Regions from separate parts of the Dehalobacter sp. DCM genome, predicted to be linked through region 2. Evidence: riboswitches for the same ligand, from Rfam matches in the RefSeq annotation. Region 2 holds a riboswitch; the other holds the start of a gene.
What was found. Region 2 has a riboswitch for cyclic di-AMP ahead of LPY66_RS10495 (NlpC/P60 family protein). Riboswitches for the same ligand answer to the same signal wherever they lie in the genome.
Positions count from the first base shown of each region.

Region 1: another riboswitch for cyclic di-AMP. It lies ahead of LPY66_RS06795 (quaternary amine ABC transporter ATP-binding protein); the one in region 2 lies ahead of LPY66_RS10495 (NlpC/P60 family protein).

Region 1 covers NZ_CP092282.1:1,439,041-1,442,256, reverse strand. Annotated here, with positions in the region: gene LPY66_RS06800 (ABC transporter permease) at 1-756, opposite strand, end outside; gene LPY66_RS06795 (quaternary amine ABC transporter ATP-binding protein) at 749-1,960, opposite strand; cyclic di-AMP (ydaO/yuaA leader) riboswitch at 2,069-2,203, opposite strand; gene LPY66_RS06790 (GGDEF domain-containing protein) at 2,307-2,927, opposite strand; gene ablA (lysine 2,3-aminomutase) at 3,143-3,216, shown strand, end outside.
Region 2 covers NZ_CP092282.1:2,261,411-2,264,626, forward strand. Annotated here, with positions in the region: gene LPY66_RS10490 (MFS transporter) at 1-669, opposite strand, end outside; gene LPY66_RS10495 (NlpC/P60 family protein) at 844-2,046, opposite strand; cyclic di-AMP (ydaO/yuaA leader) riboswitch at 2,050-2,191, opposite strand; gene LPY66_RS10500 (TrpB-like pyridoxal phosphate-dependent enzyme) at 2,379-3,216, opposite strand, start outside.

The sequences.
Region 1 (3,216 bases), 820 kb from region 2:
GCCATATTCAAATCCCATCCCGATCTTAAGCTGTCCTATTGCTTCCAGCACGCCTGCGCCAAGTCCGCCGGCACCGATCATCGCGGCAATCACCACCATGGATAAGGATAGCATCATTGTCTGATTGATACCGGCCATAATGGTCGGTAATGCAACCGGAAGCTGAATTTTCCAGAGAAGCTGCCTTGGGTTTGACCCGAAAGCCTCACCAACCTCTACTAAATCCTGTGGGACCTGGCGGATACCCAGATCGGTGAGTCGGATAGCCGGCGGCATGGCAAATATAACGGTGGCGAACACTGCCGGCACCTTTCCTATGCCAAAAAAGAGCAAAGCCGGAATGAGATAGACGAACGAAGGCATTGTCTGCATCACGTCCAATACAGGGGTAAGCACCCGATGGAATCCGTCGTTTCTTCCCGCCAGAATCCCCAGCGGTAAACCGATGACAATCGATACAATCGCCGAAATGATGACTAAAATCAGGGTATCCAGAAATGACGGCCATAGCTTCAGATTATAAATGAACAGCAGCCCGATAACTGTTCCAAGAGCCAGTTTCCAACCGTTGGCCCGCCAAGCCAAGACAGCAAAGATCAAAATAATTACCCACCAAGGAATCGCCGCCAGCCCATTTCCAAACTCACGGACAGTCCGGCTGAAAGCGTCGGAAAAAACGTCCAGACTGTTTCCGAAATTGGTTTGCAGCCAGGCAACACCCTGGTCAATTAGTTTTGCCAAAGGGAACTTAGTCATTGTCTTCACCCCGCTTCTGAGCGGCAAGCGCCGCAAGGACGGATCCCCGCACGATGATGCCAATTAATTTCTTTTCCTCGCTCACCACGGCCATCGGCAACTTACTCTCGGCAATAATACCCAGCGTATCCTGGACAGGGGTATTTTCGTAAACCACCGGCCCCTGGGCAAGTTCGATATCATTCAAACTGGATTTCCCGTCATTACGGGCGTCAACCGCCATATCGACGGTAATCAGTCCCTGATAATTCTTTTCCTTATCCACGACAAAGACGCTGGACAGCCCATGCTCCTTCATAATCCTCAGCGCAACTCCGGGTCCGTCACGCAAAGTGATCAACGGCTGGGGCTTCTTCATCACATCCCCGGCCGTCAAGATCCTACTCCGGTCCACGCCACGCACAAACTTAGCCACATAATCGTCGGCGGGATTGGTAATAATTTCTTCCGGAGTACCGACCTGTACTAAAGCACCGTCTCTGAGAAACGCAATACGATCGCCAAGCTTGAGCGCTTCATTTAAATCATGGGTAATAAACACAATGGTCTTGCTCATTTTTTGTTGGAGACTTAACAGTTCGTCCTGCATTTCTTCTCTGATCAACGGATCAAGTGCACTGAAAGCCTCATCCATAAGCAAAATATCGGCATCGTTGGTTAACGCTCTGGCGAGTCCGACCCGTTGCTTCATCCCGCCGCTGAGCTGATCCGGATATTTGTTTTCCCAGCCTTTGAGACCGACCAGCTCCAGCATCTTATGCGCTTTAACTTCCCTGTCCTTTTTGGCAACCCCCTGAACTTCCAATCCATACACCGTGTTTTGAAGAACCGTACGGTGGGGAATTAACGCAAACTGCTGAAAGACCATGGCCATCTTTTCCTGGCGAATCTTTCGTAAATCCTTCTCTTTCAACTTCGTGATCTCAATACCGTCAATAACAATGGAACCGAAACTTGGCTCAATCAGCCTATTCAGACAGCGCAGAATCGTTGATTTCCCGCTGCCGGAAAGTCCCATGACGACAAAGATTTCACCCCGCCTGACCGCAAAACTGACTTTATTGATGCCAACGGTCTGTCCGGTTGCCTGAAGAATATCGACTTTGCTTTTTCCTTGTGCCAGTAAGTCCAGTGCCTTCTGAGGGCGGGAATCAAATATTTTGATTAAATCAGTCACTACAATTTTCTCTAAGGTTTGATTCATATTACCACCATCCTAAGACAATAAAATACACCACAGAGAAGTTCTGTAGTGCTAGTAAAATACAAAAAAAATATAACCTTAATAAAGGTCCGATAAAGCTTGATTTTATCACCTTCTCTTCCAACGCTTACGAGATTAGCTGACGGATTCGGGTCGAAAGAATTAACCCTACCAGAGCAGCAGCTCCGGATTCACCCCACGTGTTGGGTTTCCCGTTCCATTTGGATTCAGCGTATTCCAATATTCATTTATAGTCATCCGTTTTTAGTCCATCACCTCGCTTCACAATGGGCAAGCGCGTCTAAGGATCTAACAGTAATCGAACATGTGAGAGAATGAATTACTATCATTTGCTGTATTTTTTGAATAGATCATCCAAAGCTTCCCGTAATAAAAAGGCCTCAGTCTTTTCCATCTCTTTTGCCATTTCTGAAAGACGATCAATTTGGGTCTTGGTAAAATAACTGGATTTAAGCACCATACTTTCAACTTCGGAAAGACATACTTTATTCTTTCCGAGTTTTTTGGCCCTGAATAACGCACTGTCCGCCACTCGAAATAGTTCGATCCCATTTTTGGCATCTCTTGGCCAGGAAGCAATGCCAAAACTGACCGTGACATAGATATCTTCCGACTTTTCACCATCGGAGAAATTAAACGTGTTGTCCGATAGATAACTCCGTATTTCCTCCATTTCCATCAGGCTCCGTTCAGCGCCTTTTCCAACAAGCAGAATCATAAATTCATCACCCTGCCGTGTGATTAAATCAGCTTCAGCGAGATTATTCGTCAAAATGGTGATTAATTTATCAATGATTTCATCACCGATTTTTCGGCCAAGGGAATGATTGATACTGGCTAAATTGTCAATATCCGCCGTGACGATACTGAAAGGTCCTTCTCTGTCGCTTATCATTTCGTTTACTTTTTTTATAAGGTCTTCCTTTGTTGTTAATCTGCTTACCATATTTAAAACCTCTCCTTAGTGAATAAATATATTAAATTTATATATATATGTCAAGGTATATATATTTTTTTAATACATGGGTTGACATATAATACCTGACAACTTATTATATAAATCAAAGTTGTAGCATTTATATTTTGTCAAAAAAAAAATATGAAATGACTAAAATAATCGTGCGCAAAATAATTTCTTCCATAGTAAAGGAGGTAGAAGAAATGAACAGACAGCGAGAAACGTTATTCCCGCAAGTAAGCAATGACGACTGGTATGATTGGCACTGGCAAATGGC
Region 2 (3,216 bases):
TATATTCAGCACCATCGTATAATTTAGCATGACCATGATACCGAACATTAGGGTATAGCCGTAGACAGCAAAGGGCATACGCAGTTTTTCTTTATGGTGGTCGTTTTCTATCTCTTTATCGGGTTCGGGAAGAAGTAGGATCACAAGCAGAAGAGGAATAATCGCGATTAGGTGTACTAAAAATGTGTATTGCCAGCTGATAGCACAGAGGAACCCGCTGGCTAACTGCATCATAATGCCGCCGCTCATAACAAAAACATTACCGATGCCTACTAAATTAACGCGATCTTGTCCATGATAAAACTTAAGCACTAAAGCATTTCCCATCGGGGAAATAATGCCGATACCGATCCCAAATAACACTCTTGAAAGCAAGATAGATGTGAAATTACTCAGAAAAAAGGGGGTAATGCCTCCGATAATGAATAGAATGATACCGATAATATTCATTGTCCGAAATTTTACTTTCTTTCCGGCTAAAGCCCCGGAGATGAGAGCGACCGGGATCATCAACAAACAGGGCAAGGTTTGGGCCAGTACAATGGTACTGAAAGGAATTTCCGGGAAAGCGGCAGAAAGTCTGTGTAGTGCCGGAATTACTAGAGTTGGTGCCATATTTAAGAAAAAAATAGATAGTATGGATACTTTCAGGGTCACGTTCTTATTCATGTGTTTCTCCTCCGAAAACCAGGCAATTGATTAGAAAAATAACAAATTTTTATATTGTTAACACTATACTTGATTTGAGTGGAAATTACAAGCAAAACACCATTTCTTCACAGAAACGGTGTTTTGAGTAAAAGAGGAGATAAGTCAGCTATTTATAATGACGGGTTACCTTGGTTAATACCGTCTGGCGCCAAGGTAACGTGAAGATAGAGAACTCAGACTGGAAACGGTGACACCGTATGAATAATTATAGGCGTGGACAAATTTTCCGCTGCCGACATATATCCCAACGTGGGAAGCACCGGAAGAATAAGTTGAGAAGAAGACTAAATCACCCGGCTGAAGATCACTTTTGGCTACTGACGTTCCTGAAGCAAACTGGGCAAATGATGAATGGGGAAGGTTAACCCCGGCTGCCTTATAAACGTACATGACAAAACCGGAACAGTCAAAACCTTTCGGGCTGCTGCCGCCAAAAACATACGGTGAACCAACATAACTTAAGGCATAATCAACGACATCAGAATAACTTCGGCCACTGATCGAAGCACTTGAGGCGACGGTGAGGGCCCGGGCGGACGGCCCGACAGCAATAACTTCATCGACAGCCTTTTTAACTATTTTTTCGGAAATGACCTGCTGCTTGATTATTTTACCGTTTTGTTGTTCATAGCTGGTGGTTACCGATTTAAGACCTTTGCTGCCCTGGGTAATGACTTTCTTCTGCGCGTAGGCAAGGGTATAGTCTTTCTTGGTTATGGTGCTATAAGGTATCGCTTCTTCTGTCGTCTCGGTTCCTTTGCAGATAATGGTCAGAGTTTTTTTGTCGATTAAATCGTTTAATACCTGTTCCGGAGATTGAATACGGTCTAAAGATACAGTTGTCAGATTAGAAGTAACCGCTTCTTTGATAGTGGTTTCAGTAACGACATTCGTAGCGGAAGGTGCGTTAAAGTAATTTTCATATCTTTGGAGGATCGTATCAATGTCCGCAGCCGACAGTACAACCGCGACAACGGATCCATCGATCTCCAACTCATAGGCCGCATAGGACTGATTTAGTTTTGTTTCGAGATTATTTTTTTTCAGCGAATTTTGCAGATATTCCGCGTTGTTTACTGTAACGTCGTCATAGGTGACAATATAGGATCCCGAAGCAGCTTTTTTGATCAGGTCATTTCCGGTATTTTGATCGGAAACAAATCCAATTTTCTGACCATTGACTGTTACAGCAACCACATGGATCGGTTTTGCCAGATAAAAAGCAAACGATCCGATAAACAACAGAGAAATAAATAAACCACCGATTATTCGCGGTGATTTCCATGAGTTTCTCACCTTGCTCAGACATACCTGAACAAACTGTTTAAAACGCATCCCAGTTTCACCTTTCTTAGCTTACGAGGTTAGTTGACGGATTCGGACTAAAGGTTAAGCCCTACGCGTTGTTCGCGATTCACCCCATTGGAATTTAATATCCCCCGTTCCGGGAAAAACATCCCGGACTCAGCTCGTATTCAATTAATCTCTTAATTATAATAGTTTAATTAATTTATATATATTCGACGACGAAAAAAAATGTCCTGCCAAAAATAAAAATAAGAGAGGCTTCTCAGGTTAAAGAATACCTGAAAAGCCTTTTATTTGATTTTCTATGGATTGCGATATTTAAGCAAACTGGGCTGCCTATGCAACATGATGTAATATATTTATAAGTTGACGTTAGGCAAAGTGGCAAATCCTTTTTCGAGATCTTCATCTGAAGGAACATAATCCGTCATGGTTCCGGAATTATAACTCATATAGGCTGCCATATCAAAGTAGCCGGTTCCGGTTAAACCAAAAAGTATGGTTTTCTTTTCGCCGCTTTCTTTGCACTTGATAGCTTCATCAATAGCCCCCCGTATGGCATGGGCAGATTCCGGTGCAGGTAAAGTACCTTCAGAGCGAGCAAAAAGGGTAGCAGCGTCAAATACTTTGGTTTGTTCCACAGAACGCGCTGTCATATAACCGTCATGATACAATTTGGATACGATGCCGCTCATACCGTGGTAACGAAGACCTCCGGCATGATTCGGCGAGGGAATAAAGCCGGATCCCAACGTATACATCTTAATGAGAGGTGTTGTTTTTCCTGTGTCACCAAAATCATAGGCGTATCTTCCTCTGGTCAAAGACGGACAGGAGGCAGGCTCGACACCAATGAATTCGATGTTATTCTTGCCTTTAATCTTATCGCCCATAAATGGCCCGACTAAACCGCCATAATTTGATCCGCCACCGATACAGCCGATAATCATATCCGGTTGAATGTCATACTTTTCGCAGGCGGTTTTTGTTTCTTCACCAATGATGGATTGGTGAAGGAGAACATGGTCGAGTACACTGCCCAGAACATAACGGCAGTCCGGTGTTTTCACGGCTGTCTCGATTGCTTCGGAAATAGCGCAGCCTAACGAGCCGCCGGTTCCGGGGTTTTCTGATAAAATCTTTCTGCCGATTTCTGTGGTGTCGGAAGGTGAAGGTATGACTTTTCCGCCATAGGTC